3 regions of the Oceanobacillus sp. B139/18 genome follow, and region 2 is predicted to be linked to each of the others. Evidence: predicted binding sites of a transcription regulator. Region 2 holds the regulator's gene; each other region holds the start of a gene.
The links. The regulator LexA, encoded in region 2, represses DNA repair genes until DNA is damaged. The targets are predictions, from matches to a motif close to CGAACATATGTTCG.
Positions count from the first base shown of each region.

Region 1: a site for LexA is predicted at 3,079-3,092, ahead of uvrB (excinuclease ABC subunit UvrB). Genes of this name have one in related genera too.
Region 3: a site for LexA is predicted at 3,021-3,034, ahead of ACZSMY_RS04950 (Y-family DNA polymerase). Genes of this name have one in related genera too.

Region 1 is NZ_JBVFXI010000003.1:247,641-253,490, forward strand. Features, by position in the region: gene uvrA (excinuclease ABC subunit UvrA) at 1-1,031, opposite strand, end outside; gene uvrB (excinuclease ABC subunit UvrB) at 1,039-3,021, opposite strand; gene ACZSMY_RS11655 (PDZ domain-containing protein) at 3,254-4,450, opposite strand; gene ACZSMY_RS11660 (S41 family peptidase) at 4,678-5,850, opposite strand, start outside.
Region 2 is NZ_JBVFXI010000001.1:544,200-559,216, reverse strand. Features, by position in the region: gene tkt (transketolase) at 1-431, opposite strand, end outside; gene ACZSMY_RS02735 (DUF896 domain-containing protein) at 524-757, opposite strand; gene ACZSMY_RS02730 (YneB family resolvase-like protein) at 823-1,479, opposite strand; gene lexA (transcriptional repressor LexA) at 1,868-2,488, shown strand; gene ACZSMY_RS02720 (hypothetical protein) at 2,700-2,963, shown strand; gene spo0A (sporulation transcription factor Spo0A) at 3,233-4,015, opposite strand; gene spoIVB (SpoIVB peptidase) at 4,375-5,568, opposite strand; gene recN (DNA repair protein RecN) at 5,817-7,511, opposite strand; gene ahrC (transcriptional regulator AhrC/ArgR) at 7,537-7,986, opposite strand; gene ACZSMY_RS02695 (TlyA family RNA methyltransferase) at 8,048-8,857, opposite strand; gene ACZSMY_RS02690 (polyprenyl synthetase family protein) at 8,900-9,787, opposite strand; gene ACZSMY_RS02685 (exodeoxyribonuclease VII small subunit) at 9,789-10,031, opposite strand; gene xseA (exodeoxyribonuclease VII large subunit) at 10,009-11,379, opposite strand; gene folD (bifunctional methylenetetrahydrofolate dehydrogenase/methenyltetrahydrofolate cyclohydrolase FolD) at 11,376-12,230, opposite strand; gene nusB (transcription antitermination factor NusB) at 12,245-12,625, opposite strand; gene ACZSMY_RS02665 (Asp23/Gls24 family envelope stress response protein) at 12,931-13,314, opposite strand; gene accC (acetyl-CoA carboxylase biotin carboxylase subunit) at 13,327-14,700, opposite strand; gene accB (acetyl-CoA carboxylase biotin carboxyl carrier protein) at 14,714-15,017, opposite strand, start outside.
Region 3 is NZ_JBVFXI010000001.1:1,016,134-1,021,983, forward strand. Features, by position in the region: gene ACZSMY_RS04935 (alkene reductase) at 1-212, shown strand, start outside; gene ACZSMY_RS04940 (uroporphyrinogen-III synthase) at 372-1,163, opposite strand; gene ACZSMY_RS04945 (hypothetical protein) at 1,265-1,669, opposite strand; gene ACZSMY_RS04950 (Y-family DNA polymerase) at 1,672-2,979, opposite strand; gene ACZSMY_RS04955 (nucleoside deaminase) at 3,245-3,640, opposite strand; gene ACZSMY_RS04960 (ankyrin repeat domain-containing protein) at 3,677-4,267, opposite strand; gene ACZSMY_RS04965 (LysR family transcriptional regulator) at 4,518-5,393, shown strand; gene ACZSMY_RS04970 (multicopper oxidase family protein) at 5,683-5,850, opposite strand, start outside.

The DNA.
Region 1 (5,850 bases), on a different contig from region 2:
ATTTGTTCCTCAGGGATATCCTTCACTGGAACATCCATCGGAATGCCATAATGGTCGCAGACGCTTTTCAATAGCTGCGGGTAATACTGCGAGCTGATTGGCTCCCATGGTGCGATAGCATGCTCATTTAACGTCTTATCCCAATCCGGAATAACCAATTCCACATCGACCTCCAGCTTGGTGCCCAGCCCATCACAGCTTGGACACGCGCCAAAGGGGCTGTTAAAGGAGAATAAACGCGGCTCTAATTTCCCGATAGAGAAACCGCAAATCGGACAGGCATGGTTTTCACTGAATAACAATTCTTCATCATCAATAACGTCCACGATTGCATTGCCTTCTCCCAGCTTCAGTGCTGCTTCCAGGGAATCACTCAGCCGGCTTTCGATGCCGCTTTTAATAACAATACGGTCGATAACCACCTCGATAGAGTGCTTTTTATTTTTCTCCAGATTAATATCATCCGCAACCTCCATCATATCGCCATCAATTCGAACACGCACATAACCTTGCTTTTTCAAGTCCTCTAATACTTTAACATGTTCCCCTTTTCTGCCGGATACGACCGGAGCCAAAATCTGCATTTTCGTTCTCTCCGGATATTCCAGAACCCGGTCAACCATCTGCTGTACAGTCTGCGAGCTGATCTCGATACCGTGCTTCGGACAGGTCGGCTTCCCTACGCGTGCAAAAAGCAAACGCAAATAATCATAAATCTCGGTCACTGTTCCGACTGTCGATCTCGGATTTTTGCTGGTTGTTTTTTGGTCAATCGAAATTGCCGGAGACAAGCCCTCAATCACGTCCACATCCGGCTTGTCCATCTGTCCCAGAAATTGTCTTGCATAGGCAGACAGCGATTCTACGTATCTGCGCTGTCCTTCTGCATAAACGGTATCAAAGGCAAGGGAGGATTTCCCGGAACCAGAAAGCCCTGTAAGAACCACTAATTTATTTTTAGGAATATCCACATCGATATTTTTTAAGTTATGCGCTCTGGCACCTTGGATTTTTATAGATTTACTTGGCATAAAAAATTCATCCTTCCGCTTTAAGCTCCAAGAGAACATCTCTTAATTCTGCTGCTTTCTCGAAGTCTAGATTTTTGGCTGCCTGCTTCATTTCTTTTTCCATTTTTTCGATGACTTTCTGCTTCTCTTTCTTCGTCATCTTCTTCATTTGCTTCGCTTCCGATTCATACGTTTCCGGTGCTTCCGCAGCAATTGTTGCCTGGATAACGTCGCGTACTTCCTTGCGAATCGTTTGCGGGGTAATGCCGTGTTTTTCGTTATATTCCTGCTGAACCATACGGCGGCGTTCTGTTTCATCAATTGCTTTTTGCATCGAATCGGTCATCTTATCAGCATACATAATAACTTTACCCTGTTCATTTCGTGCGGCACGACCCATCGTCTGAATCAGCGAACGCTCGGAACGAAGGAAGCCTTCTTTATCCGCATCCAAAATGGAAACTAAGGATACTTCCGGAATATCCAGCCCTTCCCGGAGCAGGTTGATTCCGACAAGCACATCATATTTCCCGACACGCAAATCACGGATTACTTCAATCCGCTCTAATGTTTTGATTTCCGAATGCAGATAAGCTACTTTTATCCCGATTTCTTTCAGGTAATCTGTTAAGTCCTCTGACATTTTCTTCGTTAACGTCGTAATCAACACGCGTTCATTGCGTTCCGTCCGCTTATTGATTTCACCTATTAAATCATCGATCTGCCCTTCAATCGGACGGACCTCCACCTCTGGGTCCAGTAAGCCGGTCGGACGGATGATTTGCTCTGTCATTTCTGGTGAATGCTCTAATTCATACGGTCCCGGTGTCGCCGAAACATAAACCAGCTGATTGGTCTTTTCTTCAAATTCTTCAAACCGCAGCGGGCGGTTATCCATCGCAGAAGGCAAGCGGAAGCCATGATCCACTAATACCTGTTTCCGGGCCTGGTCCCCGTTATACATACCGCGAATCTGCGGCAGCGTCACATGGGACTCATCAATAATTACTAAAAAGTCCTCTGGAAAGAAATCCAGAAGTGTATAGGGCGTTGCTCCCGCTTCACGCAGTGTCAGCGGACGTGAATAGTTTTCAATCCCGGAACAAAAGCCCATTTCCCGCATCATTTCTAAATCATAATTGGTCCGCTGCTCGAGACGCTGCGCTTCCAGCAGCTTCCCGGCATCGTTTAATTCCTTCAACCGGTCTTCTAATTCTTTTTCAATATTTTTAATCGCAATTTTCATTTTCTCTTCACGGGTCACAAAGTGAGAAGCCGGGAAAATAGCTACATGCTCTCTGTCGCCGATGATTTCTCCCGTCAGCGCATCGACTTCACGGATCCGGTCGATCTCATCTCCGAAAAATTCTACCCGGATACAATGCTCCTCATGAGATGCCGGGATAATTTCCACGGAATCCCCGCGCACACGAAACGTCCCGCGCTGAAAATTAATATCATTTCTTGCATATTGAATATCTACTAATTCCCGCAGAAGCTGATCTCTTTCTTTTTCCATGCCAAGTCTAAGGGACAGCACCTGGCTTCTGTATTCTTCCGGGTTACCTAAACCGTAAATACACGACACACTCGCTACGATCAATACATCGCTTCGTTCAAAAAGCGCCGATGTCGCAGAGTGGCGCAATTTATCTATTTCATCATTGATGCTGGCGTCTTTTTCAATAAACGTATCGGTAGAAGGCACATACGCTTCCGGCTGATAGTAATCATAATAGCTCACAAAATACTCTACCGCATTGTTTGGAAAGAACTCTTTAAACTCACTGTAAAGCTGTCCTGCCAGTGTTTTATTATGTGCAATAACAAGCGTCGGCCGGTTGATTTCTTTCACCACATTGGACATCGTAAATGTTTTCCCCGTTCCAGTAGCACCGAGTAACGTCTGATGATGCTGGCCGGCAAGTACCTTATCTACAATTTCCTGAATAGCTGCCGGCTGATCACCCGCAGGCTCATAAGCAGAAACTAACTCAAATTGCTCATTCATCCTATTTCCTCCGTTCCATACCATAGCTATTTTCTATTATATCCTTTTCTCAAAAAACGAACAAGTATTCGTTCTTGTTTTTAAGAAATTATATATTTTTTTATATTATTATTGAAATAACCTCTATTTTCATTATAGCCTTTCTGTCAATCTTTCAATCCTCGTTTTATTGTTATAATCAAATAAGAATGCTTGGATGCAGCAGTAAACCACTGTTCCAAGCATTCTTATGTTAAGAGGCGTTTGTATTCTTTTCTCTTCTAGCTTTAAAAGGCTCTTCCGCAAATTGAAAGCCTAAGGAATGGTGCTCTCCTTCATACAGAGATCCTTGTACAAAACGAACCTCTTCCTCATGGTTCAAAACTTCCATTTTAATATAAGCTCCGCTTCCCTGCAGTGCTTCATAAAAAGCTTGGCTTGTCCGTACGTTTTTCCCGCCGACTCTGTAAATGACCTCGCCAGTCTCTATTTCCAGCCTGTCCGCCGGACTGCCAGGCAGCACGCCAACCACTCTCAGGCCTTTGGCATGCGGCTGATAGTACGGACGGCGCAAACGGTCTCCTTCGCGATAGCGATAATTCAAATACTCTTTTCCGATAATCGCCAAAATTATCGCAGCCAGGGAAAGGTACGGGATAAATACTCCGCCGACAGCAATAAGTAAAATACCGATTGCTAAAAAGGTATTTGCTTTTGCCAGCTTGTAAATCGCATCCTGATGAAAATGTCCTTTTGCTTTATAGTTAAACCCAATCAAAAATGGAATCAGTGCTAAGCCTAAGCTGGATTCTCCAATGGATAAATACGGCCACCAGGGAGCAAAGGAAGTAATTAATCCTTCAGGCACAAGCATCAGCAGAGGAACAACCGTTAATCGTTTGATTTGCTGTTCGCCTACCCAGACACCGCGGTCACTCAGCGTAATTCTTGGAAACGTATCTTGCTTTTCAATACGTTTAATGAACAGGGATTCTACAAAAAGAAGCAATCCCGCTAATACAGCTAACGCCGGAAGACTGCTTTCGTAAAGCAAGGAATAATCAATGACATCTTGCATGTCAATAAGATACGGTGCAAAAAACAAAATAAGAAAAGTCAGCCCAAGTGTATAGCTGGGAGACAATAATGTAAAATGCGTACTGATGCTTAATACAACAAAGCTTAACGCTAAAACGAGAAGTGTTTCATAAGAGAATACCATGCCTGTGCCAATAATGACGGCAGAAATCAGTATTCCGCTGATTAAGGAGACAAGCCAGGTCCGATGCCACTCCATAAACTTCGGATATATTTTTATCCCAAAATCGTACCGCTCCCGTTTGATTCGAAAATAACTTGCCATCGTCAATATAAATAAAAACCAGTATAATGCCGGATTCAGAAAAAATTTGCCTATACCTTTTGCCAATTCAATAAGCCATGCTTCCACCAATACTCTTCACCTGCTTTGCAAATACAATTTGTTCATCCATCACATAGTGGTGGATGAACAAATCTCTTATTTTATCACGGAGAATCGCCCGTAAATCTTCCGTCTCAAAATAGAAAGTGGAAATATAATTAGTCAGAGGGGAGTTAACGGGCGCTAACTCCCTGAATCATTTAGGCTAATTCAGCGAGAGAAAAGCAACAACTCCCGCTGAATGAAGTTTCGTTTTATTGATAAAGTTCTTCTAAAGAGCGTTCCAGCTGTCGGTCGTCCTCTCCGTCCCGAATCTTTTCAATAACCTGTGTTTCAATTAAACCGCCTGTTTCTTCGTCTACTTCTCCAGTTGTTTCCAAGTCATTATCTTCCTGAAATTCTTCTACAGCTTGCTCTGTTTCTTCACTGAAATAACCGTCTGTTCTTCCAGTATCATATCCCAGTCCAGATAACATCACTTGCATATTTGCCACTGCTTCGCTTGTATGGTCAAACGTGAGCGGCTCGTCATCTGTCACTTGAATCGGAGTAGAGTAGTAGTAATCATCCTGCCTTTGTTCGACGGTCGGTTCCACTCCTTTTCCATCAATCCACTCGCCGCCAGGAGACAGCCATTTAAGAGTTGTCATTTTAATAGAACTGTCATCCCCAAGCGGAATAGCCTGCTGTACGGTACCTTTTCCAAAGCTTGTTTCTCCCACAACATCATAATCAAGCTCTTTCATAGCAACAGCGACAATTTCAGAAGCAGAGGCACTGCCTTCATCAATTAACACGCTGATTGGATAATCTTTCGCCTCATCCAGATTAGACACATACTCTTCTGCATTTCCATTCGCATCCTCGATTTGCAGATAAGGCATATCACTTGGAACAAATTGCTGTAAGATTTCTTCCGCAACATCTAACAGTCCGCCCGGGTTCCCGCGAACATCAATGACTAGACCGTCAATATCCTGCTCTTCCAGATCTGCCAGCTGTTCTTCAAATTCTTCTCCTGTATGCTCAGAGAAGTTTGTGATTTGAATAACTCCTGTATCCTTGCCATCTTCTGATTCCACTTCACTATATACGGTTTCCACCGGAATCGTATCTCTTTGAATCGTTACTTCAAATGGATCCGAAGTACCTAAACGCTGTATTTCTAAAACAACATCGGTTCCTTTTTCTCCGCGGATTTTAGCAACTGCCTCGTTTACATTCAATCCTTCTAAACTCTCTCCGTCCACACTTAAGACCTGGTCATTTGGACGCAGCCCTGCTTTTTCCGCAGGTGATTCTTTCATTGGCGACATAATGGTTATATAGCCGTCTATCTCACGGACCTCCGCACCAATTCCTTCAAACGAAGACTCAATCTGCTCGTTGAACTGCTCCATCATTTCACTATCTAAGTAAGAAGTATG
Region 2 (15,017 bases):
TACTTTTCTTTATTATACACAGCACCTAAGTGTGCTTCCGCCATTGCCATTCCTACTGACATCGCAATGCCTTGTCCCAATGGACCCGTTGTTGCTTCTACACCATCCGTATGATGCACTTCCGGATGTCCCGGTGTTTTCGAATCCCATTGGCGGAATCCTTTTAAATCATCGATAGATACATTATAGCCTGATAAGTGTAACAGACTGTACAGCAGCATGGAACCATGACCTGCAGACAATACAAAACGGTCACGATTGAACCATTTGGAATGCTTTGGATTGTGATTCATAAAATCTGTCCAGAGTGTATACGCCATCGGTGCCGCACCCATCGGTAATCCCGGATGCCCGGAGTTTGCTTTTTCAATTGCATCGATGGAGAGCGTGCGAATGGTATTGATGGATAGTTCCTCAACTTGTTGTGTCATTGTTTTTCTCCTTCCACTTCAAAACATATTCTGTTTCTTCCTCTATTTTATAATGAAATCCGATACGATACAAGCTAAGTTAATATGATGTATCAGTGTTTCTTATTACGTTCCTGGTAATCACGAAGCTTTTGCGGGGTCACATCATTCCCGGCCGGGTCAATGACTGTCATCCCTTTTAGATGATTTTTAAAAGAACCCCGTACATTTGCCAGGTATTCTTTTCGAAGATTTTGCTGTTCTGTTTTTTCTTCTTCTGTTAAGCCTTCACTTTTCGCTTTATTAGCTAACATATTTATTCTATTTAATTTATCTTTAGACAACATAGCTTGCCCCTCCTTCGATTAAAAAAACAGGAGTTAAAATAACCTTCCTGTTTCTTTATCTTACGTCACGATTCACTTTCATTCAAGGAATTGATATATTCCTGGTAGCGGCGATGGATGGTTGCCTTTGATGCATGAAATCCAAGTCCTTTTAAAACTGTTGTGATTTCTTGAAACGTTAATTTATTCTGCCGCAGCCGCACAATCTCTTCCATCGGAATTTCAGCGCGTTCTCTTCCCGGGGATTGATTGATATGATGTAAATTTTCTTGAGGGTTATACCCATTTGATACAGCACGTCGCATTCCCCTTTTTATTTTCATATTATGTAGTTTACGCTGATATTCTTCCACTATACCGACGATGTTCAACACCATCGAATCCGCTTCATTCAGCTCAAGTTCTCCTTCATGGGTAACCGTGTAAATGGGGATATTAATTTTCCGGAGCTGATGAAATAAAGCAATTTTTGTATTTCCTCTTCCAAGCCTTGTTTCATCTTGAATACAAAGACAATCAGCTTCTTGATGAGAAAAATAATCAAGAAGCTTAAATATGCCATCTCTATCAATGTCATAGCCGCTGGCCTTCTCCTGAATACAATCCACAACCGTAAAATTTAATTTATCGGCCAGCGCAGATAACTCTTCATATTGTCTTTGAAGTGATGTTTCTTGTGTTTCTTTTTCTGTACTTACCCGACAATAAATAATCGTTCTCAATGTTTTATCCTCCAATAATAAACCGCTCTTTTTCAACTTTTCGGTGACAATTCTTTACAGAATCTGTCTTACCAGCATATTTGCTCTCTACAAAATAAGCAAGGAAATCAGTCGTCTGGTCAATCACTTAAATTGTAACCATCATCGTATATAAAAATATTAACGCAATAATAAAAGCTACAATATAAAAAGCATCAGACTTCATCAGTTTTTCAAACATATTAAAACTCCCCTTCGATATTTTATCTGGTTCCGGAACAGTTGTTCTTACTATAGTATATTCAGAACAACTGTTCCTGTCAATACTTTTTAGAACATTTGTTTGTAAATTGATTCATTCAATGCTATACTATGAATAACAAATACCTATGCTAGAGGGGAGTAAGTCATGACAAAACTATCAAAAAGACAGCAGATGATTTTTGACTTTATTAAAGATCAAGTAGAGCAGAAGGGCTATCCGCCTTCCGTACGTGAAATTGCAGTAGCTGTCGGGTTAGCTTCAAGCTCTACTGTTCACGGTCATTTAGAAAGATTAGAAAACAAAGGATATATTCGGAGAGACCCGACCAAACCTCGTGCCATCGAGATCATATATAATAATGAGAATGATGCGCCTAAGGATAAGGCCATTTATGTACCTGTAATAGGGAAGGTAACAGCCGGAATCCCGATTACTGCGATTGAAAATGTGGAAGAGTTTATTCCCGTTCCCAGCTCTTCTGCCGGACCGGAGGATAATCTGTTTGTACTTGTCATTGATGGAGACAGTATGATTGAAGCAGGCATCCTCGACAAAGATATGGTTATCGTAAAACAGCAAAGCTCTGCGGATAATGGAGATATCGTTGTAGCAATGACGGATGAAAATGAAGCGACTGTCAAACGTTTTTTTAAAGAAAAGACCCGTTTCCGCCTCCAGCCCGAAAATGCAACGATGGAACCTCTCTATTACGAAAACGTATCTATTCTCGGCAAGGTAATCGGCTTATACCGTCATATCCACTAAAAGGAATGTGCTTTAGAGCAGGAGCATGCGGGCAGTATAAGCTGCACATAGCAGAAACGTTAGAACATCCTCTATAGGTGATTTTATCGGCCAGTCAAAAAAGGTTAACGGGCACATTTGTCAGATGTGCCTGTTAACCTTTTTTCTAGTATAAAATTAATCCATTCATAATATGCTTAATATAAAGTACAAGTATAAGGAGTGTATAAAATTGACTGAAACGTTAAAAAAGAAACGCTGGCTTTATCTTCCAATCACCATTATCAGCTTTATTCTGGGAATTATCTATTTAACAAAGGTTGCAGATTATTTAACACTGCCATTTTTATCAGCTCTTCTCATCATTGTCACTTTTTTAGAAGTTTACCCGGACAAGAACTATTTTTCCAAAAAGAATTTGATAAAAATCATTTCTGCTCTTGTGATTATTGCTCTTGCACTTTGGTACCAGGTTGCTGTTTTTATTCTTGGATAAGTGAATAAAGCATATACACAGCCTTTCATTTTATAAAAAGAAAACCGTTCTAATCAAAATAAGTAATGTCCCAACTTTTTAGAATATTTATTAAAAACACAATTTTTGCAATTTACTTATAACAAATAAAATTGTACAACTCTTTTCTTCATAAATGGCTGTACTGCTTCCTGTTTATTGGATGCATCGGCAGGTTTTATATAATTTCCTTCTGTGACAATACGGGTTGCTAGTTATTTAAAGCTTTTTGTCAATACTTGCAGGCCATATTACGATACCTTATGCTCCAATCGTAATCGGTCAGCTACCATCGCAATAAATTCAGAATTCGTCGGTTTTGCTTTAGAAATATTGATGGTGTAACCAAATAATGCTGAAATGGAATCAATATTCCCTCTGCTCCAAGCTACCTCTATTGCATGGCGAATTGCTCTTTCTACACGGGAAGCAGTTGTATTGAATTTTTTGGCGATATCCGGATAAAGCACTTTTGTGATGGACCCCAAAAGGTCAATATCATTATAAACCATAGTAATTGCTTCTCTTAAGTACATATATCCTTTAATATGCGCAGGCACGCCTATTTCATGAATAATATTGGTTATATTCGCTTCCAGGTCCTGCTTTTTCTTACTTTCAATATTTGTTTTCGTCACATTTGATACTCTGGAAACCGCACTTCCCTGAACCTGCAGAATTTGATCAGCCAGATTCTGTATGTCAAACGGCTTCAGGATAAAATAAGAAGCTCCTAAATCAACTGCCTTCTTCATCACTTCTTCCTGACCAAATGCAGTCAACATAATAATATGTGGTTTTTTAGTTAATTCCATTTTTTTAATTTCATTTAAAACAGCTATTCCATCCATATGCGGCATAATAATATCTAATACCAGCACATCCGGTGTTTTCTCTTCAATCAACGGGAGGCAGTCCCTTCCGTTTAATGCTGTTCCGACAATTTCAATTTCTTCCTGTTCCCCAAAAAAGTCCTCCATTAATTGTATTAACTCACGATTATCATCAACAAAACACACAGATATTTTACTCACTAAAAAATCCTCCTTTTGCTTTTTATGCACCTATATCATATTCTACAAAAAACATAAATATCCTCTTTAAAATCAAAAAACTTTTGATTTATTTCGATTTTCTCAAGTATTCTTCGTTTTTCTCTTTTTTTCACCAACTTTCGACACAATTTTCAACGTATTATTGTATCCGTTTTCATTATATCAGATAGTAGTTGGAAATAAAATGCATATTTCCAATAAACATACTATATTTTAATGATTATTTAAAAACTAAAAAATGTCTATAATAGCAAACGCTACTACAGACATTTTTAATTATTGATTTATTATTTTATTCTGTTAGGGAAAAGAAAGCTTAACCGGAATGACAGCAGCTGCTACGCTGCAGCTTCATTCAAATCAGATTGAATAATATCTGCATCTTCAAGCATCCATTCGATATGAACACCGTATCCCGAGGTAGGATCATTTACAAACACATGTGTTACTGCACCGATAACCTTGTCATTTTGAATAATAGGGCTTCCGCTCATTCCCTGAACAATTCCGCCAGTTAATTCTAATAATCGCGGATCGGTAATTTGAATAACCATTCCCTTTGTAGATGCTGATTTTTGAGGAACACTGCTGATAATTTCAATGTCAAATTCTTCAATCTTCTCTCCATCCACTACAGTAAGAATTTTTGCAGGCCCTTCTTTGACTTCATGGGATAGTGCTACAGGAAAGGTTTCATCATATTTTTCATGATTTACCTCCTTTTCTAATACCCCAAATATTCCATAATCCGTATTTTTCGTGATATTACCAATTCTTTTTTCTTGCGTTTGAAAGGAAGCTTGTTTTTCTCCCGGTAAACCATTATCACCCTTTTCAATTGCAGTTACAGAAGAATGGATAATGGATCCCTGCTTGATGTCAATCGGTTTCTTCGTATCCATATCCGAAATAACATGTCCTAACGCGCCATATTTCCCTGTTTCCGGCTCGTAAAATGTCATTGTTCCAATACCTGCTGCTGTATCTCTGATATATAAACCAATTTTGTAAGCATTTTCTTTTTTGTCGAAAATCGGCTGCAGGTTTGTTTCAATATACTTATCTCCGCGTTTCAGCTTGATTTGCATTTTTTTATTCTCCTTACCGCTGTGATCAACAATCGGTTTAATGTCTGTCATATGATTGATCTTTTGACCATTTATTTCAACAATTGTATCACCAATATTTATTTTAGCGGCTTCTCCCGGAGACTTTACTCCTTCAGACATTTTCACTTGATGATGACCGACAACCAGTACACCTTTCGTTTCTAACTGCACTCCAATGGATTGTCCTCCCGGTACTACTCTTACATCCTCCAGACGTTGATGCTGCCCCTGATTATCCTCTTTATTCGTATGCTCTTCATTATTGAAAAAAGGAAGGATAGGATAGTCTTGAAAAACCTCTTTATACCCTTGCATGGAAGTATCTGCGTGGATAAAGGAAGGGGAAATAAAAAACAATATAAAAGCAAGCGATAATAGCGAGCTGATTTTATATGTCCATCTGATTTTGTTTGTTTTGCTCATAAATCGTCTCCTCCTCATACAAAAAATATTATCTTTCTGTACATATACTTTTTGCAGTTGGAGGGCAGTTTAAACTGGAACAACCTATGTGATATGTGTATCTTTTCCTCTAAAAATATAGATAAACGGACGTATAGTGTTGTTATTCTTAAGATGCAAAAGGACATGTGATTAACGAAATTTGTAAGTACAGGAAAAAGAAAAAACCGGTACAGTTATTGTCCGATTTTTTTAACGTTTTTATCCCTTTAATTTGATTTTTTAAAACGATCTGCCAATGTTAACATTTCTTTCGCATGTTCTTTTGCTGTATCTGTTAATTTTGTTCCAGTAATCATCCGGCTTAATTCCTCAATCAGTTCCGTATTATTTAATTCAATAACAGAAGTAAAAGTGCGATTTTCCTTTTCCTTTTTCTGAATAAATTTATGCGTATCTGCCATAGCAGCGACCTGCGGAAGATGTGTAATACACAGAACCTGTGATTCCAGCGATATTTCATGGATTTTTTCAGCAATTGCCTGTGCGACTCTTCCGCTGACTCCGGTGTCCACTTCATCAAAAATAACACTCGTAATGCCCTGATGCTTTGAGAAAATCTTCTTCAAAGCAAGCATGATTCTTGATAATTCTCCTCCTGAAGCTATTTTTGTGAGGTCTTTTAAAGGCTCGCCGACATTGGTGGAAATGCGGAAAAGTATTTTATCATAGCCGTTTGATTTCAGCTTCCGCTGCGTTGAATCCTCAAAATCAATGGAAAAGGTCGTCTTTTCTAAATAGAGGTCTTTTAATTCCCGGTGGATATCGTTCGTTAATGTTTCCGCGGCTTGTTTTCGTAAGTGATGAAGCTGATCTGCTTCTAATAAAGCATCCTTTTCAACCTCATCAATTTCTGTTACAAGTGTATTTAAATGCGTTTCCCGATTTGTAATCTGTTCGATTTCTTCTTCAACGCGTCCTAAGTAGTCTAACATTTCTTCCACCGTTGGACCGTATTTACGCTTTAATCTGTTCAATTCATCCATCCGCTGTTCAATCTCATTCAGGCGCTCCGGATTAAATTGCAGCTGGTCAAGATAATTGCGAATATCATACGTGAGTTCTTCCAGCATATAATAATGATTAGATATACTGTCCAATTTTTCAGCAATAAAAGGATCTAAATCTGCTCCGTCCTGTAAAGCTGATTGTGCGTGGCTGACTAATTCTAATCCATGCTGCTCGCCATATAAAGAAAAATAAGCATCCGAAAGAGATTGATGTATCCTTTCATAATTTGCAAGCTGATTGCGCTCTTCTTCAAGCGCCGTATCCTCATTCGGGATAAGCTGTGCTTCTGTTAATTCCTGCTGTTGGAATTGGAGCAGATCCAGGCGCTGTGCCATCTCCTGCTCATTGTCATTCAGGCTGCGGTACTTTTTCTTCAGATTTTCCAGACGGTTATAAATATCCTGATAATCTTTTTTTGCTTCCTTCATGTCATCTCCAAGATAGAGATCTAAAAAATCAATATGCTGCTCATTATCCATCAGCGATTGCGTCTCGTGCTGACTATGGATATCAATCAATGTTTTTCCAAATTCCCGGAGAATAGCCAGTGTCACTAATTTACTATTTACACGGCAGATGCTTTTTCCAGAGGAGGTTATGGTCCGCTGAAGTACAATTTGTTCATCACTGATTTCAATCCCATATGCTTTTCCTACTTGGTAAATAGGGTGCTTTTCGTGATCGATGAAAAATAATCCTTCAATCTCTGCTTTATTCGATTCATGTCGAACAAAGTCTACAGAACCTCTTGCTCCGGCTAATAATTGGATAGCATCAATGATAATCGATTTTCCTGCACCAGTCTCCCCCGTCAAAACAGTAAGGCCTTCTTGAAAGTTTAAGGATAATTCTTCAATAATCGCAAAGTTTTTTATAGATAATTCAGTTAACATGCTGCCTCACCCCGACTAAATAATTTTAAAGCATTCCAATTAATCGATTTTTGATATCCTCCGCATGTTCAGGTGTCCTGCATATAATTAAACAAGTATCGTCCCCGCAGATGGTTCCCATAATTTCTTCCCAATCCAAATTGTCGATCAAGACGCCGACTGCGTGGGCATTTCCAGGGAGTGTTTTTAAAATAATAAAATGACTTGCATTCTCTATTTTGACAAACGTATCCACAATCAACCGCTGCAGTTTTTGCAGCGGATTAAAACGCTGATCTGCAGGCAGGCTATACTTATATTGACCTGTATTCGTCGGTACCTTTACCAATTGCAGTTCTTTAATATCCCGTGATACGGTAGCCTGTGTGACGTTATAGCCAAGATTTTTTAATGAATCGACAAGCTCATCTTGTGTTTCAATAATGTTTTCTGTGATCAGTTCACGAATTTTAATATGGCGTTGTATTTTACTCACGTATAAACCCTCCTTATAGTGCATACATCTTCTTATAATGTGATATGTCATGTTTCCAGAATTATTGAGTCAATGCCTGCTGTGCTTCCCTGACAACTTCTTCTAATCCGATTTCTTTTGGCGTTTCTTCATTTCTCCATTTGAAATGTGCCAGAAATTCAATATTGCCTTCTGTTCCTTTAATAGGAGAGTATGTTATATCTACTAAAGTAAATGAAGCCATCGCTGCATAATTTACCACTTTTTCGAGAACCTCCAGATGAATTGCCGGATCTCTGACAATTCCTTTTTCACCAACCTGGTCTCTTAAAGCCTCAAATTGCGGCTTTATTAACGCAATAACATCATTCTTTTCATGCAGTAATGTCGCCAGAACAGGGAATATATGCTTCAGCGAAATAAAAGAAACATCAATAGAAGCAACTTCAGGCAAACCATACTCGAGCGTCTCTGGTGTAACATGTCTGAAGTTTGTCCGTTCCATCTCAATCACACGAGGGTCGTTCCGGAGCTTCCAATCTAATTGATTATAGCCGACATCAATGGCATAGCATTTTTTAGCGCCATTTTTTAAAGCACAATCTGTAAAACCACCTGTCGACGAGCCGATGTCCATAAAAATTTTATCTGAAATAGACACTGAAAATAATTGAAGAGCTTTTTCAAGCTTATAGCCGCCGCGGCCTACATATTTTAAACGTTTATCTTTGATTCGGAGCGGCTTATTGACAGGAACAAGGCTTCCCGGCTTATCCACACGCTCTTCTCCTGAATAAACCAGTCCCGCCATCACCGCACGTTTCGCTTTTTCCATATCTTCCGCCAATTCTCTTTCTACTAATAGCTCAGCAATTTTTTTCTTTTTTTTCATAACCCGTTTCCTTTACATAATATAATGTGTCAACACACGCTTTTAGTGGTCTCTTTCACTAAAGTAATCCGTCAACGCTTTTAAAAGAGAATCTTCTGCGCCGGCTAATTTCAAGTTCTCATATGCTTGTTGAACGTATTTTTCTTTTTGCGCAATTGCACCTTCCAGGCCTAATAATTTAGGGTACGTGCTTTTTTCGTTTAATTCATCGCTGCCTACCCGTTTTCCCAGCTTTTCTTCCTCGCCGGAAACATCCAGGATATCATCCTGCACCTGAAAAATAAGCCCTAAATAATAAGCATATTTCTCTAAATAACGTACCTGCTCTTCTGTTGCATTTGCTAAATACGCTCCTGCAAAAATAGCGAAACGAATCAGTTCTCCTGTTTTCAAGGCATGAATTTCTTCCATGGCTTCTAACGAAACAGATTGTTTCTCTGCTTCCATATCAAGAATCTGTCCGCCGACCATCCCTTTCGGACCGCTGCAGGCAGTTAATTCTCTGGTGAGCGTCACCTTTTCATCTGCAGTAAGCAATGGATCATTTAGAATTAATTCAAAGCTGTAGGTCAACAAGGCATCGCCCGCAAGAATGGCTGTAGCTTCATCAAATTTTTTATGATTCGTTAACATACCGCGCCGGTAATCATCATCATCCATGGCCGGCAAATCATCATGAATGAGTGAATAGGTATGTATCATCTCAAGAGCAATCGCCGATGACATCGCTTTTTGAACATCCTGGCCGTATGCTTCATAGCTGGCAAATAATAAAATAGGACGCAATCTCTTTCCTCCGGCATCTAAGGAATAAAGCATGGACTGTTTTAAATTACCCGGTATTTCCAGCTTGTTAAAACAGCTTGTATACGCTTTTTCGAGCTCCTCCTGATAATACGTTAAATATGCCTGTAATCGTTTATGCGCCATCTTATTTGTCCTCCTCTACTTCAAACGGCTCCAGTTCACCCTGCTCATTTAAAATATGAACCATTTTTTCCTGTACATTGGTTAATTTTTCATTGCATAGCTTAGAGAGCTTCATCCCATCATGATAATACTCAATCGCTTTTTCAAGAGGAACATCGCCTTCCTCCAGTTTATTGACAATAACTTCGAGCTTTTCCATCGCTTGCTCAAAGGTTAATTCATCATATTTCTTTTCTTCCGCCACTCTGATCTACCTCCTTTATCTTTTGTACGTTTGCATGCAGATATCCGTCCTGCAGCCGTACATCGATTGGATCTCCTTCGTTCACATCCTTGATGGATTTAATCACATCACCATCTTGACTATAGCTGATCCCATAACCTCGTGCCATAACAGCAAGCGGGTTAACCAGTGTTAATTTGTTGATAGAAGTCTGTAAGTCGCTTTCTGATTTTGCAAACAGCTGTTTCATGGATCGGTTTAACTCCGCCAGCAATTTACTATTTTTATCTGCTGCTGTTTTTATTTCCTGCTCCGGATGCTGTGTATCCAGCCTCTGTTTAAGATGCGTGTAACGAAGCTGCTTCTGTTCCATTCTTGCTTTTAACGACTTGTTTAATGAATCCAGCATCGAATCCAGTTCTTGTTCTTTTTGGGCAATCAGCTGTTTCGGGTATTTAAATGCATAGGTTTGGCTTAATGATTCCAATCGTTTACGATGCATTTGTATATCTGTACGCATCACCTGTGACAGACGCTGCGCTAAATACGATACTTTATCAAGCTGTTCCTTTTGCGAAGGGACAGCTAACTCAGCTGCTCCTGTCGGCGTCGGCGCACGTAAATCAGATACAAAATCAGCAATTGTTGTATCTGTTTCATGCCCCACAGCAGAAATAACAGGAATCTCCGATGCATAAATCGCTCGTGCCACTGCTTCTTCGTTAAAGCTCCACAACTCCTCAATCGACCCGCCGCCGCGGCCGACAATCAAAACGTCATACTCCTCTGGAAAAGCATTCGCATATTGAATCTTTTTCACAATGGAACTGGTCGCCTGCGGACCCTGCACAGATACCGGCAGCACTGTAATCTTCACAGAAGGTGCTCTTCTTTCAATCGTTGTCACAATATCACGGACAGCTGCCCCGGTTGGAGATGTAATGACGCCGACATGATTCGGGTAAGCAGGAATCTTTTTTTTCTGGTCATCAAGAAATAAGCCTTCTGTTTGCAATTTTTCTTTCAATTGCTCAAAAGCCTGATACAACGCCCCGATGCCGTCTGGCTCCATGTCACGGATATAAAGCTGATATTGCCCGCTTGCTTCATAGACACTTACCTCTCCCCGAATAAGCACACTCATGCCATTTTCCGGACGAAAAACAAGCCTGCTGTTATTCGAAGAGAACATCACTGCCTGGATACGGGCATTATCATCCTTAATGGTCATATACATGTGTCCGCGGCTATGGTGTTTAAAGTTAGATATTTCCCCTCGCAGCCAAACCTGTCGCAGATGGGGGTCTGTATCTATCTTACGCTTCACATACCTGGTTAGTGCAGTAACCGTCAGATAATTATCTTTCACTTTTCAGACAGTCCTTTAGCAGCCTTGATGGTATTTTTTAAAAGCATTGTAATCGTCATCGGACCGACACCGCGGGGAACTGGTGTAATATAAGATGCTTTTTCCTTCGCACTTTCAAATTCCACGTCACCAGTCAGCTTGCCATTGTCCATGCGGTTAATACCAACATCGATAACTACTGCTCCTTCTTTCACATAGCTTCCATCAACAGCATGCTCTCTGCCCATGGCAACTACTAAAATATCTGCTTCCAACGCAAGTTCACGAAGGTTCTGCGTACGGGAATGACAATATGTAACTGTCGCATTTCTCTCTAACAGCAATAATCCCATCGGTTTTCCGACAATATTGCTGCGTCCGATAATCACAGCGCGCTTCCCTTCTATTTCAATATTTTTAGATTCAAGCATCGTCAGAATCCCATAAGGAGTACAAGGCAAAAAGGTTTCTTCTCCATTTACAAGCTTTCCAATGTTGACCGGGTGAAAACCATCTACGTCTTTTAAAGGAGAAATAGCGTGGATGACCTTTTGTTCGTCAATATGATCAGGCAATGGCAATTGAACAAGAATACCATGTACATCCTTATCATTATTCTGCCCTTCAATCACTTGTAACAGCTCCTGCTCGGAAACCGATTCCGGCAGCTCAATTAAGTTGGACGAGATCCCCGTGAAATCACATGCTTTTTCTTTCCCTTTCACATAAGATTTAGACGCAGGATTATCTCCTACCAGAATAACCGTTAAATGCGGGTGGATATTCTGTTGCTTTAAAATCTCTACTTCATGTTTCATTTCTTCTTTTAACTCATCTGACAGCTCTCTTCCGTTTAATAACTCTGCAGTCATGATCAATTCCCTCCTTATGAAATAACCTTTGATAAGACACCATTAATGAATTTACCGGATTGTTCATCTCCAAATGTATGCGCCAGCTCTACCGCTTCATTGATAGTTACATTTTGGGGGATATCCTCCATGTATAATAATTCATAAACAGCAAGTCTTAAAATAGTGCGTTCTACAGATGCAACTCGCTCGAGCGACCATTTTTCCAGGTTCTCCGATATTTTTAAATCAATTGCTTCTTTATACGTAATTACGCCTTCAATCAACATAGACAGAAATACGTCTTTCCGCTCTTCTTCCTTCAATGATTCCATTGCTAAACTTACCTCATCTTCATTCATATCTAACTGAAAAAGCGTCTGAAACGCTTTTTCTCTAGCTTTATGTCGATTCATCACACGTCTCCTTCTACATTCTTTCATTTACTGTTAAAATCATAACACGTTTCCCTTATTTTTGGCTAGGATACCGTATGCCCGCTTTTTTAAGAAAAATAAAAAAGAATTTACAAAGCTGAAGCCTTTTTTGCCAATTTATCAAAAAGAAAAACACAGGTCATTTGCCTGTGCTTCTCTTTGTTTTAAAACGTATATTCATACATCTGTCTTTATTTTTATTTTTTGAGGCATGAGTCATAAGGTATGTTCAAAAAATAACTAAATCTTTCCGCTTCTCATTTGAACATTTATTGTACTTGTATTTATACAATTTCCTGATTATCCATTTGAATACCTGCTACATGAACATTAACTTCTTCCACCTGGATAGAAGTCATGGTTTGAATATTATGCTTAATATTCGTCTGCAGCTTGGCAGCAACCTTTGGAATCGATTTTCCAAATTTAAGGATTACATAAATATCAATAATAGCACCATTATCCGTTAATTCTACGCGGACCCCTTTACCGTGGGATTTTTTGCCAAATTTCTCCGCAACACCCGTTGCAAAGCTGCCGTGCATTGATTTTACCCCATCTACTTCCGTTGCAGCAAGTCCTGCGATAACTTCAAGGACTTCCGGTACAATCTGTACACTGCCTAAGCTATCATCTTCAAGTATCTCTAATAATAGTTGATCACTCATTGCCTTCACTCCTTATTTGCTATCCTCATCTTCCTTTTCTTCGATGATTGGATATTCAGTTAAGAAATTCGTATTGAAGTCTCCCTCTTTAAACACAGGATGGCTCATGATTTGATATTGGAATGGAATGGTTGTATGCACTCCTTCAACAACAAACTCTTCCAAAGCACGCTTCATACGTTCTACGGCTTCATTTCTGGTGGAAGCATAAACGATAAGCTTCGCGATCATGGAATCGTAATATGGTGGAATTCTATATCCGCTGTAGGCGCCGGAGTCCACACGAACTCCAAGTCCACCAGGCGGCAGATACATTTCAATCTCCCCTGCGGAAGGCATAAAATTCTTATATGGATTTTCCGCATTAATACGGCATTCGATTGCATGTCCCTCAAATGTAATATCTTCTTGGGTAAACGCAAGCTCCTGACCGTCTGCAATTCGAATTTGTTCTTTAATCAGATCCACTCCGGTAACCATTTCTGTTACAGGATGCTCTACTTGAATACGGGTATTCATCTCCATAAAGTAAAATGCTTCCGATTGTCTGTCAAAAATGTATTCAATCGTTCCTGCACCGACATAATCCACGGCTTGAGCAGCTTTTACAGAAGCATCTCCCATCCGTTCTCTCAGTGTTTCATTGATTGCAGGGGAAGGTGATTCCTCCACTAATTTCTGCAGACGGCGCTGGATGGAGCAATCTCTTTCTCCAAGATGAACAACATTTCCATGCGTATCAGCCAGTATTTGAATTTCTACATGTCTAAAGTCTTCGATATATTTTTCAATATAGACACCTGGATTTCCAAAGGCGGTTTCCGCTTCCTTTTGTGTTAATTCCATTCCTTTTATTAGCTCTTCTTCGGAGCGGGCCACGCGGATTCCTTTTCCGCCGCCCCCGGCAGTTGCTTTAATGATAACAGGATAGCCTATTTCCAAAGCAATTTCTTTTGCATGCTCTACCCCTTCAACAATTCCTTCTGAACCAGGTACAACCGGTACATCAGCAGATTTCATTGTTTCCTTGGCGACATCCTTAATTCCCATTTTTTGAATGGCTTCTGGTGTCGGACCGACGAAGATTACATTGCATGCTCTGCAAATCTCTGCAAAGTCAGCATTCTCTGCTAAAAATCCATACCCCGGGTGTATCGCATCAGCCTCTGTCGACAATGCAACACTCATAATATTAGTTATGTTTAAATAACTGTCTTTACTCAGTTTTGGTCCAACGCAATATGCTTCATCCGCCAGCTCCACATGTAATGACTCTTCATCCGCTTCAGAATATATTGCAACTGTCTCTATGCCCATCTCCTTGCAGGCACGGATAATTCGGACAGCTATTTCTCCACGATTGGCAACTAATAGCTTTTTAATCAATTATTCCATCCCCTTACTTCTTCTTTACTCTAAATAATGGCTGACCATATTCTACAAGCTCGCCATTTTCAGCTAAAACTTCCACAATCTCTCCATTGGTTTCCGCTTCAATCTCATTAAATAATTTCATCGCTTCCACAATACATACGACTGTATTTGTATCTACTGTGCTTCCTTTTGTCACAAAAGGATCGCTGTCTGGAGAAGAAGAAGTATAAAATGTCCCGACCATCGGGGAAACAATCTCATAATCATAATCCGCTGAAGCCTGCGGCATTTCCTCTGCTTTTATATTTGGCTGTGTGTTTACTTCAGGC
Region 3 (5,850 bases), 470 kb from region 2:
ATGAATTATTCAGGCAATACTGGGATAAAACGCTTATTGCTGTTGGAAATATAGCACCTGAAAAAGGGGCGTCCATTATTGGAGGTAATCAGGCAGACTTGGTAGCATTCGGACAATTATTTATAGCTAATCCAGATCTGGTCGTTCGTCTGAAAGCGAATCAGGAGATTTTTCCGTATCAGACAAAAAATCTGCATACATGTTTAATTTAAGCAGTATATCAAGTAGGATAAGCACTCCTTTATCTCGTTTCTAGTTAAAAGGAGTGCTTTAAAATAACAGTACTTAAAGAAGCGCAAAAGCCTGTTTAAAACGAATGGTTTTCGAAATAGAATGCCATCAAAATATTCGAAGCTTTTTCACTATATATTCTATGAGAACTGTTTATTTAGTTCTACAACCATCGCTCCCATTTTAGGTTTCTTCGGCTGAAATACTTTCTCAATGCCATTCTTCTCTAATTCAGCCGCAGTCACCTTTCCTATCGCTGCTGCTAAAATTCCTTGATTAAAGGCTTCCGCCAATTTCTCCTTATCCTCCTTCATAAATAAATTTCGCACCTGTGTTTTACTGGTAAAAACAACAACATCTACATTTTGAGAGGTAATGGTTTCTTTTAGTATCGATAAAATCTGCTGGTCTGGTTCTTTATAAGAATAGGGTTTAGATAAATAAACAGCATACCCAAGCTGTTCCAGACTTCTTTTTAAATACACGTCATCCTCATTATATGTCTGCAAATAAATTTGTTTTTCTTCGCCCTGTTTGACCGGAGGTAAAGATGCAAGCAAATTTTCCATTGTTCCATCTGCAGAAAGAATGGTTGGTATCAGGTGATGCTGTTTCATCCACTTTGTCGTTTTACTGCCGCGAATGGCAAGGGTTGAGCTTTTTAGTTTATCTATGAAGCTGGTATGGATATGGAGTTTCTTTGCGGATTGCTCTAACGTTTCTGCTCCTATCCCAGTAGTTAGTATGACAAAGTCAAATCTGTTTTCTACAAGCTTTTTTACATCCTGCTGACAAATCGAATCATTCAGCTGATACTCTCCTTGAATCGGTAATTGAATTGTGTTTCCGCCATGTTTACTGATTAGTGTATCAATTGCTTTTGCCTGACGAGATGCAGCAACAGCAACTTGTTTCCCTTTAAGTCCGTCCATATATTTCTCCTTTTCCTATAGCTTTAGTATTCATTCTTTTATTTATTATATTACAAATATTCCAGTGGTTCAGCAAATGATTTCAAAAAATAACTTCTTAATCATTTTCTTTTATCATACCAGTCAAGTGTGTTCATAAACTCCACATTTCTTATTTCCTCTATGGAACAATTCGTTCCCCGTCCATCTTTTAAAAATAGATGAATCTGACCTTCTCCATATCCAGATACTTTACATTCCAAGTCTTTATAATAATTCCCGTTTCGCATCACATTCGCTTGAATCAAAACAGGAGAATTCGTTGCAAAAGCTTGGTTCAATACTTTTGCGATGGCTTCCTCGGTCATCTCTTCTTTTGCTTTCACTTCGATTAGCTGATCATTCATTTCTTCTTTTTTGAGCGCTTCTGAATGGTCGCTTAACATCATGCCTAACCATTTCATAATTCCTCTGTCCTTATACCCGAACTGTTCAGGCGTAACTCGTGTAATCGATATTTTTTCCATGTTCACTCTTCCTTTCCAGAACGATGACCGCCTAGCAATTTCGCACGGTATCTCGCCATTCCGTTTTTAAGCAGACTAGAAGCATGCAGCAGGGAAGTATAACCATGTTTTCTTCTTACAAAATCAATCGTCTTATCCAGCTCTTCGTTTTCCATTGTTTCTTCTGCCGATTCAAATAAATTCAGTTGCAATGATTGCTTTATTTGAAGTTTTCCAAAAGTAACATTAATCACTCGTACGGGCATATTGTCTTTATAATGTTTATGAAAGATAAACAGCATGTGCGCTTTTAATTTTCTGGATGAATCCGTTGCTTCAATCTTTATCTGATGGCTAAACCCGCCTAGTACTGTATCTCTCGAATATCCAATGGTCAGCTTGACAACACCTGTCATGAGCCGGTGCTTCCTTAACCTTGCCACATTCTCATCTGTCATTTCCCGAATAACCGTTTCAATATCGTGTTTAATCGAATAATCTCTGTTTAGTATCTGATTTCTGCTGAAGGAGGTACTTTCCGGTGTGTACGTGTCCGATAACACGGTTCGATCTATTCCATGTGCATGAAAATAGAGCTGTTGACCAATCACACCGAACTTTTCTTTTAATTTGCCAATATCATATTGAGCCAAATCATACATATTTCGAACCCCTATCCGATTTAGATTGGCTTCCGTTTTTTGTCCTATCCCCCAAAAATCAATTAAGGCTTCTATCTTCCATAATTTATATGGAACGTCTTCATAACGCCATTCCCCAATAAAGCCTCGTTGTTCGTCATGCTTTGCCTGATGGTCGAGTGCCAATTTTGCTAAAAGCGGATTATCCCCTATTCCCACAGTTAACACTAATCCCAACTCTCTCCATACATCACGTTGGATTTTCCTCGCGATGTCATGCGTACTGCCAAAAAGTTTATGTGATTTCGTTACGTCGAGGAACGATTCGTCAATAGAATAAACAAGTAAATCCTCTTTCGCTACATAACGCTTAAAAATACGTAATATCTCCATATTCTTTTGTAAATACACTGCCATACGAGGCTCCACGATATCTATATTTGCTTTCTGCGGGATTTCATAAATCCTTGTTCCTGTTTTCACGCCATACTCTTTTTTTACTAAAGGAGAAGCGGCTAACACCAAACCGCCTTGATTATCCGGCTTGGATACAACTGCAATCCGGGATTTTAAAGGATGCTGCTTACGTTCGGCAGCTTCTACGCTTGCGAAAAAAGATTTGACATCTATACATATAATGTCCCGCCGAGGCTCCTTCGAATAATCCATCATGATAATGTTTTTCATCATACTCTCTCCTAATACGAATAGGTGTTTGCATACTCATTATACGAACATATATTCCTATGGTCAACATAAATCCGTTTAAATAGTCGTGTTAATATATGGAAAGCTGAGATGAATAAAAAAACCCTTCGCGAAATGTTATCGCAAAGGGCCTTCCGTAGTGAATTATCCTGTTATTCCATTTCGATTTTGCGGTCATCTTTGTTCCAGTTAAGGCTAATATCATCTTTTTTACACCTGGAGATTCTGCTTCAGCTGAATTATTTAGTCATTCTTTTAAATGAATCATGTGAATATCCCTTTCATCATGTGATAAGGAAAGCTGATTGTATATATAGTCTTGATCAGGGTTGCTGGGGTTAGAAAAATACACGGTATCTATTTGCGTATAATAAATCGTACTTAAACACATTGGACATGGCTCTGTACTGGCGTATATCTCACACCCTTTAAGATTCGTTGTATTTAACGTTTGACAGGCTTCACGAACAGCTTGAATTTCCGCATGCGTAGTCGGATCGTTCGTTGCTGTTACTTCATTCACACCAGACCCAATTACTTTTCCATCTTTGACAACCACTGCTCCAAATGGGGCTCCCTGATGCTTTTGTTCATTTTCATTCGCTAATTTGACTGCTTGTTTCATCCATTCTTTGTTCGACATGTTGGTCCTCTCCTTTATGATGTTTCGTTTTACCAATTATGCTTCAGATTCTTTCAAAATACGTTCAATTTCTTTAAATTCAAGGCGCTCTGCATGCTCTAAAGGAGTAATGCCATCTTTATCACCAATATGGATGTCAGCACCATGGTCTATTAATAGCTTTACTATCTTCTGATGATTTTCCCCGCCGTTTCCTAAAATAATCGCTTCCAATAATGCAGTCCATTGTAAATTGTTTATATGGTTTACGTCTGTGTCAGAGTTCATTAAAAGCTCCTCTACCACATCAACATGCCCGCGCTCTGAAGCAGGAATAAGCGCCGTTCCGCCGAACCGGTTTGTTAATGATGTATCTGCTCCTGCTCCAACAGCAAGCTTCACGATTTCAAGGAATCCTTCAGCTCCAGCATATAGAAGCACATTATCCTGGTTGCTATTGCGGATATTTATATCTGCTCCTTGTTCGATAAGCGCCTTGACAGTATCTGTATGATATTTTTGCGTCGCAGCCATTACTGCGGTTACACCGTGTTCATCTGTTGCATCAATATCTGCTCCAGCTTCTATTAATTTTAAAACCGTTTCTGTATTTCCTTCTTCTGCTGCTGAAATTAACTTTTGTTCCAAATTGGTTTCCTCCTTCTTTTCTTTCTGTGTTGAAAAACCTTCCCCTGTTTTGGCAGCTGCCCTGCGATAAAAATATTTCAGCTTTATCATAACCTTTACCCCTATATAAATATGTTATCATGGAGGTAGCTATATGAAAAATATTAATTTAATTATATTTACTTATTTTTTTAATATATAAAATGAAACTTCATTATAGGTAGAGCTTTGCAGACGGTTCTCTGCGATTAAAGTAGAAAGGATGTTTACGATGGATATTAGGCAGCTGCGCTATTTTATTGCTATTGTAGAAGAAAGGAAAATTTCTGCCGCCGCTAAAAGACTTCATATGTCCCAACCACCCTTAAGTCAACAATTAAAAGCTATGGAAGAAGAACTCGGTGCCACATTAGTCGAAAGAAGCGGTAAATTTTTAGAAATGACAGAAGCAGGGAAAGCTCTGTATACAAATGCGCTGCAAATAACTCAATGGATGGAAGAAACCGAAACAGAGGTAAAAGAGGTTGGCAAAGGGGTAAATGGGAAACTCACTATTGGTGTTAACACATTTTCCGTTAGCGAATTGCCACATATACTTGAACAATTTCAAAAGGAATTCCCAAAAATCACATATAAAATCCAACAAAATGAATCCTCCCATCTTTGCCAATTAGTCAGGGACAGAATTGTGGAACTGGCAATTATCCGAATGCCGTTAGATTTGGACGATTTTTCTGTTCTCCATCTCTATAACGATCCTTTTTATTTCATTACGTCTGAGGAGCAGACATCATTTGATAAAGAAGTATCACTTGCTGAAATCCAGCATTATCCTCTCCTGTTTCCAAGCACAGAGGGATTAGGTGTGCACTATTTGATTTTAGAGGCATTTTCTCGATTTAAACTGCACCCTAATAAGATAGGGGAGTGCTCTGACATTAGCCTTTTAATGGATTTAGTTGCGTCTGGATTCGCCGCATCTATTGTTCCGGAAACTCTGCTGAAACGATATCGCGGGTACCCTGTAGATGCTTATCGGATATCAAGTGCGATGGAGTTAAATGGACCAGTCGGGTTGATATGGCTCAAAGATCATAGCTTGTCTAAATCTGCTCAAAATTTTATAGAGTTGCTCCAAAAAGGATAAGTTCCTCTCTTTCACAGTATTTTATATGGGTTTGGTTCATACTTTTCTGTTTGATTTTGTTTAATTGTCTTTTATCCCCTACGGAATATATCCAAGCTCTATACACAGCTTTATTTTAAATTTTGTATATAGTTCATAAAAACACCTGCTAAAAGCCGTTAATTTTATATACGCTTTTAGCAGGTGTTTTTAGTTTTTATACTGGAGGCTATCTATCTCATTCATGCTTTTTTCTATTTCATGGTCTGCTTCTGCTATCCCTCAACTCAAACCCTTTTCGTCTATATAATTAAAATTTAGTATTATTTTTGTCATCATCTGCCACCATATAAGGCCGCATCATATCATAATCCTCATGCTCTAAAATATGACAGTGCCACACAAACTCTCCGCTATATGGAGCGAATTTAGCGATGACTCTGGTAATGGTTGCAGCAGGAACCTCAATGGTATCTTT